2 regions of the Pseudoalteromonas espejiana DSM 9414 genome follow, and region 1 is predicted to be linked to the other one. Evidence: predicted binding sites of a transcription regulator. Region 1 holds the regulator's gene; the other holds the start of a gene.
The links. The regulator NrdR, encoded in region 1, represses ribonucleotide reductase genes. The targets are predictions, from matches to a motif close to AAACACNANATNTNGTGTTT.

Region 1 (5,319 bases):
CCTACGTTATTTACGGTATGTAAAACATTAGAGGCCGCTAAACAGTGTGCATCATGGCTTGAGAATAATTATATAAATGAGCAAGGCTTTTGCCACATTTGTAAATTAGATAACGACGGCACGCGTCAATTAACAGTTTTATAGGATAGGCAGTCATGCAATTACATAATTTAAAAGAAAACTCTCAAAAAGTGTCGTTCGTCGAAGCGGTAAAAACAGGACTAGGGCGCAACCAAGGTGTGTTTTTTCCTGAGTCATTAGCGCCAATAGCAGATGTAGACGCACTACTTGATATGGACTTTGTTACTCGTAGCAGCAAAATTTTATCGCACCTAATTGGTGATGAGTTACCAAGTGATACGGTTGCTCAAATGGTTAAAAATGCATTTAACTTTCCGGTTAAGTTGGTAGAAGTTGAAGAAAATACTTACTGCTTAGAGCTGTTTCATGGTCCTACGCTTGCGTTTAAAGACTTTGGCGGACGCTTTATGGCTGAGTGCTTAGCACAGTTTAATCAAGGTGAAAAAGTAACTATATTAACAGCAACATCGGGCGACACCGGCGCTGCTGTAGCGCACGCTTTTTATAATAAGCCAAATATAGATGTAGTAATTTTATACCCTAAAGGCAAAATTTCACTTGCTCAGCAAAAGCTTTTTACAACGCTTGGAAACAATATTCATTGTTACGCAGTGGAAGGTAGCTTTGATGATTGCCAAGAACTTGTTAAAAAGTCTTTTTTAGATGATGAAGTTAAATCAACACTTGGCCTTAACTCTGCTAACTCAATTAACATTAGCCGCTTAGTAGCGCAAGTGTGTTACTACTTTGAAGCCATTGCTCAGCTACCAAAAGAAAAGCGTGCAACAGCGCACATTTCAGTACCAAGCGGTAACTTTGGTAATGTATGTGCCGCCATGATTGGCGCGGTAATCGGTATGCCAGTAGGTAAACTAAGCGCTACAACTAATCAAAACGATACAGTTCCGCGCTTTATGCTTGATAAAAACTGGGCGCCAAACGCAACGCTTGAGTCGCTTTCAAATGCAATGGATGTAAGTAAGCCTAATAACTGGCCGCGCGTGCAAACAATGTTAGATAATAACTGGTTTAGCTACGATAACTTTTATTCAAGCAGCGTAAGCGAGCAAGATACACAAACTGTGATGAAAAATATTCAACAAACAGGCTACGTAGCAGAACCACATACGGCGATTGCTTACCAAGGTCTTGTTGAAAATAGAGCACCTGGTGCCGCGGGTATATTTTTAGCAACAGCACATCCTGCTAAATTTAAAGAAAGCGTAGAAGAGATTTTAAATATTGAACTTGATATGCCAAAACCATTAAGCGATGCATTAGCTAAACCATGCTTAGCAAGCGATATTAACGCCGATTACGATGCGTTACGCACTGAAATACTGGCAAAGTTAGGTTAACCTATTAGCGAAAAATTAAGCGGCTTAGGCCGCTTTTTTATTATTTAAAATAGGCATTAGCACGCTTCCATCATTAACTAATTAAATGTTAAAAATAAAAATCATTTAATTTATTAATGTATTTATAAAAAAATATCATCTTAAAAAGCCTGTGAAATAGTTTCAATCCCTGTTTAAATATCCTCAACTTAAGAGCGTAGGCAAAGAGTCGTTTAAAGCGTACAATAAAGCCTCTAAAAAACACCATACACGTTGCCCTAGGAGACCCCAATGTTAGAACGTAGCATGAATATTTCGGATTTTGATCCAGAGTTATTTGACGCGATAAACAAAGAAACTGCTCGCCAAGAAGAGCACATAGAATTAATCGCTTCAGAAAACTACTGTAGCCCACGTGTACTAGAAGCACAGGGTTCACAGCTTACAAACAAATACGCTGAAGGTTACCCAGGCAAACGTTACTATGGCGGTTGTGAGCACGTTGATGTTGTTGAGCAACTAGCAATTGACCGTGCAAACGAGTTATTTGGTTCTGACTATGCGAACGTTCAGCCACATGCGGGTTCTCAAGCAAATGCAGCTGTTTTCTTAGCATTATTAGAAGCTGGCGACACAGTACTAGGTATGAGCTTAGCTCATGGTGGTCACTTAACGCACGGTTCACACGTAAGTTTCTCTGGTAAGCTTTACAATGCAATCCAATACGGGCTAGACGAAGCAACAGGTGAAATTGATTACGCACAAGTTGAAGCGCTAGCGCTTGAGCACAAACCAAAAATGATTATTGGTGGTTTTTCTGCGTACTCAGGTATTGTAGATTGGGCTAAATTCCGTGAAATTGCAGATAAAGTAGGCGCTTACTTATTTGTTGATATGGCTCACGTTGCAGGCTTAATTGCTGCGGGTGTTTACCCAAGCCCAGTACCTCATGCACACGTTGTAACAACGACAACACACAAAACATTAGCGGGCCCTCGTGGTGGTTTAATTATTTCAGCATGTGGCGACGAAGCTATATACAAAAAGCTTAATAGCGCTGTATTCCCAGGTGGCCAAGGTGGTCCTTTATGTCACATTATTGCTGCAAAAGCAGTGGCATTTAAAGAAGCATTACAACCAGAGTTTAAAACATACCAAGCTCAAGTAGTTAAAAATGCACAAGCTATGGTTGCTGTTATGCAAGAACGCGGTTACAAAATAGTATCTGACAAAACAGAAAACCACTTATTCTTACTTGATTTAATCGATAAAGATATCACAGGTAAAGATGCCGACGCAGCGCTTGGTAATGCAAACATTACAGTTAACAAAAACTCTGTACCAAACGATCCTCGTTCACCGTTTGTTACTTCTGGTTTGCGTATTGGTTCACCTGCAATTACTCGTCGTGGCTTTAAAGAAGCTGAGTCTAAAGAACTTGCTGGCTGGATTTGTGACGTATTAGACAACATCAACGATGAGTCTGTACAAGCGCAAGTTAAAGAAAAAGTAAAAGCAATTTGTGCAAAATTACCTGTATACGCTTAATTGTATAAGCAGCAGTAATTTAGATCACAACCACTTAGTTTTTTGCTAAGATAAAAGGCCGCTATTTAGCGGCCTTTTTTGTTTAAAACGGAAGTACCGAGTTATGCATTGCCCATTTTGTACCGCAAAAGATACTAAAGTTATTGATTCTCGCCTAGTCGGCGGAGGCCACCAAGTTCGCCGTCGTCGTGAGTGCAACGATTGCCATGAGCGCTTTACTACATTTGAAGGGGCAGAGCTCGTTATGCCGCGCGTAATAAAACAAGACGGCAGCCGAGAACCATTTAACGAAGATAAACTTCTAAATGGCCTTAATCGCGCACTTGAAAAGCGTCCAGTGAGTACCGAACAAGTCGATGAAGTCGTTAATATTATTAAATCGCAATTGCGTGCCACGGGTGAGCGCGAAATATCAAGCCACTTAGTCGGTGAGTGCATTATGGAAGCGCTCAAAAAGCTCGATAAAGTAGCGTATGTAAGATTTGCCTCTGTGTATCGCTCATTCGAAGATATACGCGAGTTTGGTGAAGAAATTGCCCGCTTAGGGGAGTAGTAATGCAAAGCCAAATACCATTTACCGAACAAGATGAAATGTATATGGCGCGCGCCATAGAACTTGCCAAAAAAGGGCGATTTACAACCACACCAAATCCTAATGTTGGGTGTGTGTTAGTTAAAAACAACCAGATTATTGGTGAAGGTTTTCATCAGCTTGCAGGGCAGGGCCACGCTGAGGTTAATGCGCTTGCAGTGGCTGGCGAAAGAGCAAAAGGCGCTACGGCTTATGTCACGCTAGAACCGTGCAGTCATTACGGACGCACTCCACCGTGCGCTGAAGGTTTAAAAGCCGCAGGTGTTGTAAAAGTTATAGCTGCAATGGTTGATACCAACCCGCAAGTTGCTGGCAAAGGGCTTAAAATACTCAGCGATGCCGGTGTTGAAGTAGCTTATGGTTTACTAGAGCAGCAAGCGCGCGCACTTAATTTAGGTTTTTTTAAGCGCATGGAGCACGGCTTGCCTTACGTAACATGTAAAATGGCAGCAAGTGTTGATGGCAAAACCGCGCTAAAAAATGGTCAAAGTAAGTGGATCACAGGCCCAGCCGCTCGCCAAGACGTACAATTACAGCGTGCGCAAAGTTGCGCGATTTTAACGGGTGCCGATACGGTAATGGTTGATGATGCAAAACTCAATGTACGTCAAAGCGAATTACCCCAATCTTTACCTACAGATTTACCGCTTCGCCAACCTGTGCGTGTTATAATTGATTCACGAAATAGGTTAACGCCTGAACTTGCTTTGTTTAAAATTGAAAGTGAAGTAATAATTTTTACCACCAAGGTTGATAAATCAAAGCAATGGCCGCATTTTGTAAGGCACATAGAGGTGCCAGCACTAGATGAAAAAGTAAGTTTAAACGCTGTTTTAGAAACATTGGCTCAGCTGCAATTTAATAATGTATTTTTAGAAGCGGGTGCAACCCTTGCTGGAAAAATGACAGAGCTTAAGTTAATAGACGAATATCTTTTTTATATAGCGCCTAAACTAATGGGCTGTGATGCAAAAAGTTTAGTTAATTTTGCGCCGCTAACGGATATGAAAAACACCGTTAATTTAACCTTTAAAGAATGTGTAAATATTGGCGACGATATTCGTATAACCGCCACAACTCACGTTCCAAACACTTAATTAAAAGAGTAGGGCTATGTTTACTGGAATAATAGAAGCTACAGGCAAAATTGCGTTACTACAAAAAAAACAAGGCGATTTAGCTATTCGTATCCAAAGCGCTAATCTTGATATGAATGATGTAAAGCTTGGCGATAGTATTGCCACTAATGGTGTGTGCTTAACCGTTGTAGATAAACACATTGATGGCTTTAGTGCCGACTTATCTAACGAAACAATCAGCCTAACTGGGTTTGCAAATTATAATATTGGCCAAATAGTTAACCTTGAAAAAGCAATGCAGCCAGTATCGCGTTTAGGCGGGCACTTAGTATCGGGGCACGTTGATGGTATAGCAACTATTACAGCTATTACTCCAAACGCACGTGCTACAGAATATTGGCTTAGTACCGATGAAGCCTTAATGAAATACATTCCGTACAAAGGGTCTGTATGTATTGATGGCATAAGCCTGACAGTAAACGCTGTTGAGGCTAACAAGTTTAAGCTAACAATTGTGCCGCACACGAGCGAGCAGACGACCATTGCCGATTTTAAAGTTGGCACACAGGTTAATTTAGAAGTAGACCAAATTGCACGTTATTTAGAGCGCCTAATTAAAGGGGCTGAACAACCAACTGGCTCAGACATTTCAATGAGCTTACTAGCTAAAGCTGGTTTTGTT
Region 2 (5,319 bases), 910 kb from region 1:
AATTGGCTTACCACGCGCGGCACGACTTGCAAGTGGTAACTGGTATACTTTAAGCCAATATAAACGCCCTGCTGTAGAGAAACACAAAATGGTATCGTGGGTATTAGCAACGAGTAGACGCTCGATGAAATCTTCATCTTTCATCTTCGTTGCTGATTTACCTTTACCACCACGACGCTGCGCTTCGTAGTCAGACAATGCCTGATACTTAACGTAACCTTCGTGAGAAAGCGTAACTACTACGTCTTCTTCGTTGATTAAATCTTCAAGACTAATATCGTGTGCTGCGGCATTAATTTCTGTACGACGCTCATCACCATATTGCTCTTTAATTTCAACTAGCTCATCACGAATAACTTCCATTAAACGCTCTGGGCTACCTAAGATGTGTAATAGCTCAGCTATTAAATCTAACAGTGATTGGTACTCTGTTAAGATTTTTTCATGCTCAAGGCCAGTTAATTTATGTAAACGTAAATCAAGAATCGCTTGTGCTTGTTGCTCAGATATATAGTACTGACCATCGCGAATACCAAGGTCACTTGCTAGCCAATCAGGACGCGCTACGTTGTCTTCGCCTGCTTTTTCAAGCATCGCTTTTACGTTACCTAGCTCCCATGGACGCGCTGTTAAAGCAACTTTAGCCTCAGCAGGTGTAGGCGACTTACGAATAAGCTCAATAATTGGGTCAATGTTGGCAAGCGCAATCGCTAAACCTTCAAGGGTGTGAGCACGGTCACGGGCTTTACGTAGGTCAAATACAGTGCGGCGAGTAACCACTTCACGGCGGTGAATAACAAACTCTTCAAGCATTTCTTTTAGGTTGAAACACTTAGGTTGGTTATTAATTAATGCAACCATATTCATACCAAACACAGTTTGTAACTGGGTTTGTGAATATAAGTTGTTTAATATTACTTCGCCTACGTCACCACGTTTGATCTCGATAACGATACGCATACCGTCTTTATCTGATTCATCACGTAGTGCACTGATCCCTTCGATTTTTTTATCTTTTACAAGCTCTGCAATTTTTTCAATTAAGCGCGCTTTGTTAACTTGATAAGGGATTTCGTGAACAATTATGGTTTCGCGGCCTGTTTTTTCATCGGTTTCGATGTCGGCGCGTGCACGCATGTACACTTTGCCACGGCCAGTTAAATAGGCATCTTCAATGCCTTTTTTACCATTAATGATTGCTGCTGTTGGGAAATCAGGACCCGGAATATAATCCATTAACTCATGAATAGTTAAATCAGGGTTTTGAATAAGCGCTAAACAACCATTAACCACTTCAGTTAAGTTATGAGGTGGGATATTAGTAGCCATACCTACCGCAATACCAGAAGAACCATTCACTAATAAATTAGGAACCTTCGTTGGTAGTACGTCAGGGATTTGCTCTGTGCCATCGTAGTTAGGAACGAAATCAACCGTTTCTTTTTCAAGATCGGCTAATAACTCATGCGACATTTTTGCCATACGTACTTCTGTATAACGCATTGCCGCTGCTGAATCACCATCAACCGAACCGAAGTTACCTTGGCCATCTACAAGCATATAACGTAGTGAGAATGGCTGAGCCATACGAACTATTGTGTCATAAACTGCACTGTCGCCGTGTGGGTGGTATTTACCGATTACGTCACCGACCACACGGGCCGATTTTTTGTAAGGTTTATTCCAGTCATTACTAAGCTCGTTCATTGCAAACAAAACGCGGCGGTGAACAGGTTTTAAACCATCACGTACGTCTGGTAGTGCACGTCCTACAATTACGCTCATTGCGTAATCAAGGTAGGAGTTTTTTAACTCGTCTTCGATATTGACTGGCAGAATTTCATTGGCGAGATCAGTCATTTGATATCACATTCCTTCAGTATCAGCTCTTAGCAACCCGGTATTAGGCGCCAAGAGTATTTGTTATTATTTCTAAGCGACCATGCTATCACAATTAATTTAGATTTACAGGCGCAAAACTTTGCGATTTATCAATTTAGCCCTATATAATGGCCTCAGATTGACGAGGAAGTATTTTATGACCGAACATCAAAATGTAGATAACGCAGAAATAGCAAAATTTGAAGCCATCGCAGAGCGTTGGTGGGATCAAGATGGAGAATTTAAACCTCTTCACGAAATTAACCCGTTACGATTGGACTTTGTGGCCAACAAAACACAAGGGCTTTTTGACAAAGAAACCCTCGATGTAGGCTGTGGTGGCGGTATACTCAGCGAAAGCATGGCGCGTATGGGTGCACGTGTTACAGGTATAGATATGGGCCAAGAGCCATTAACTGTAGCCAAATTGCATAGCCTTGAGACCGGCGTGAATGTAGATTATATAAAAGTACCCGCAGAAGAGTTTGCAACGCAGCACCCAGCACGCTTTGATGTAATTACTTGCATGGAAATGTTAGAGCACGTGCCCGACCCTGCCTCTATTATTCATGCGGTAGCTGAGCTTGCAAAACCCGGGGCTGATGTGTTTTTTTCAACACTTAATAAAACCCCTAAAGCGTACTTATACGCCATTGTTGGCGCAGAAAAACTGTTAAAAATGGTTCCCGAGGGCACTCATGACCATAAAAAGTTTATAAAACCTGCGCAATTAATTGCTTGGGCTGAACAAGCAGGATTAAAAGTACGCGCAAGTGCAGGCCTTTCTTATAACCCGCTTTCAAAGCAATATGCGCTTAATACCGATGTAAGTGTTAATTACATTCTACATTTTCAGAAGCTAGCGTAATGGACCATTTAAACTCACCCTTAACACCTTTTGAGTACGACGCTTTTTTATTTGATTTAGACGGCACCTTGCTTGATACCGCTGACGATTTAGGTGCAGCACTTAATGCTGTACTTAAAAGCCAAGGCATTGCCCGCGTTAGTCCTGATGAATACCGTAAAGCAGCATCTAATGGTGCCGGCGCATTACTTGAACTGGGCTTTAAAGAACAATGGGCCACTCAACCGCAAACAGAGCGAATTAAACAGCTAGTTGATTATTACAGCCAAAATATAGCAAAACACACACGCTGTTTTGATGGTGTAGAGCCTTTATTAATTGCGCTTGAAAACCAAAATATAAAATGGGGAATAATGACCAACAAACCCGGCTTTTTAACCGATCCTTTAGTGGCAGCGATCCCTGCGTTAAAAAATGCCAGTGTTATTATAAGTGGTGATACGCTAACAGAAGCAAAGCCCTCCCCCATGCCCTTATTACACTGCGCAAAACTAATGGATGTTGCGCCTAGTCGTTGTTTATACATAGGTGATGCACAACGAGATATAGAAGCAGGGAAAGCGGCGGGTATGCAAACCGCTACTGCACTTTGGGGCTATATACCGAGCCTTGACGATGCGCTTGGTTGGGATGCAAGTTTTAACTGGCAAAGTCCAATTGACGGTTTTAACCATATATAGTGCTATGTTAATTAATAAACACTATATATTGTGATTGTGTTAGTTTTTACGCAAAGCTTGATGATAAAAAAAGCAGTCGAAATTTATTTTCAAATTGCGTAAATTTAGCTGATCATTAGTTGATTTTTACATATTTCAACTTAAATGATTGTTCGAGGGTGAGTGTCTACTAACACAATTGCGTTATCCCAAAGTTATCCACAAATAGGGGCAATTATGTCCCTTGCAAAACAACTCAGACCACACTATCTTGTGATCTCTAAATTGAACAACACCAGATATTGTGGCCAAATGTTATTCAATTAAATTCGCCAACACGGTGAAACTTATAATAAATGAATACGTACCTTGCTATTGCGAGGTATAAAGCATTGGTCAAAATACTAAATCCCCAAGGAATACAGGCAAAGCTATGAACCAACAGTTATCTGTAAGCAAGCGTGACGGGCGTAAAGAGCCTCTTGATCTTGATAAGATCCATCGCGTTATTGAATGGGCCGCCGAAGGTTTAAACAACGTATCGGTTTCGCAAGTTGAGTTAAAATCACACATTCAATTTTACGATGGTATTCGTACTAAAGATATTCACGAAACCATTATTAAAGCAGCAGCCGATCAAATTTCTAAAGAGTCGCCTGACTACCAGTACTTAGCTGCTCGTTTAGCTGTATTCCATTTACGAAAAAAAGCGTATGGCCAATTTGAGCCACCTCGTTTATTTGACCACGTTACTAAAATGGTTGAAGACAAACGCTACGACGCGCACTTACTTGTAGATTACACAGAGCAAGAACTTGACGAGCTAGATGCATACCTAGATCACTCACGCGATCTTAACTTTAGCTACGCCGCCGTAAAACAGCTTGAAGGTAAATACTTGGTTCAAAACCGTGTAACGGGCGAAATATACGAAAGTGCACAGTTTTTATATATTTTAGTAGCCGCAAGCTTGTTCTCAGACTACCCGCGTGAAACCCGTATTGATTACATCAAACGTTTTTACGATGCGGTATCGATGTTTAAAATATCATTGCCTACGCCAATCATGTCGGGTGTACGTACGCCTACTCGTCAATTTAGTTCATGTGTTCTTATTGAATGTGGCGACAGCCTTGACTCAATTAATGCAACGTCATCAGCCATTGTAAAATACGTTTCGCAGCGTGCCGGTATTGGTATTAACGCAGGTCGTATTCGTGCTCTAGGTAGCCATATTCGTAATGGCGAAGCGTACCACACTGGTTGTATCCCGTTTTACAAGCACTTTCAAACTGCCGTTAAAAGCTGTTCACAAGGTGGTGTACGTGGCGGTGCAGCAACGTTGTTCTACCCGCTTTGGCACTTAGAAGTAGAAAACCTACTTGTACTTAAAAATAACCGTGGTGTTGATGATAACCGTGTTCGTCACTTAGATTACGGCGTACAGTTTAATAAGCTAATGTACTCTCGTTTAATCAAAGACGATTACATTACATTATTTAGCCCATCAGACGTGCCAGGCCTTTACGACGCATTCTTTGAAGATCAAGACGAGTTTGACGCGCTTTACACTAAATACGAGCAAGACGAGTCTATTCGTAAAAAGCGTATTAAAGCGATTGAGCTTTTCTCAATGTTTGCACAAGAGCGTGCAAGCACCGGTCGTATTTACTTACAAAATGTTGATCACTGTAATACGCACAGCCCGTTTATTTCTAAAGTGGCGCCAATTCGCCAATCTAACTTATGTTTAGAAATTGCATTACCAACTAAGCCGTTAAATAACGTAAACGATGAAGAAGGCGAAATTGCCCTGTGTACGTTATCTGCATTTAACTTAGGTGCTATTGAGTCACTCGATGAACTTGAAGAGCTAGCTGAGCTTGCAGTTCGCGCACTTGATAACCTGCT

Region 2: a site for NrdR is predicted at 3,699-3,718, ahead of nrdA (class 1a ribonucleoside-diphosphate reductase subunit alpha). Genes of this name have one in related genera too.

Annotation. Positions count from the first base shown of each region.
Region 1 is NZ_CP011028.1:848,945-854,263, forward strand. It holds gene thrB (homoserine kinase) at 1-144, shown strand, start outside; gene thrC (threonine synthase) at 156-1,439, shown strand; gene glyA (serine hydroxymethyltransferase) at 1,710-2,966, shown strand; gene nrdR (transcriptional regulator NrdR) at 3,070-3,519, shown strand; gene ribD (bifunctional diaminohydroxyphosphoribosylaminopyrimidine deaminase/5-amino-6-(5-phosphoribosylamino)uracil reductase RibD) at 3,522-4,655, shown strand; gene PESP_RS03895 (riboflavin synthase) at 4,672-5,319, shown strand, end outside.
Region 2 is NZ_CP011028.1:1,763,289-1,768,607, reverse strand. It holds gene gyrA (DNA topoisomerase (ATP-hydrolyzing) subunit A) at 1-1,860, opposite strand, end outside; gene ubiG (bifunctional 2-polyprenyl-6-hydroxyphenol methylase/3-demethylubiquinol 3-O-methyltransferase UbiG) at 2,039-2,749, shown strand; gene PESP_RS08115 (HAD family hydrolase) at 2,749-3,429, shown strand; gene nrdA (class 1a ribonucleoside-diphosphate reductase subunit alpha) at 3,842-5,319, shown strand, end outside.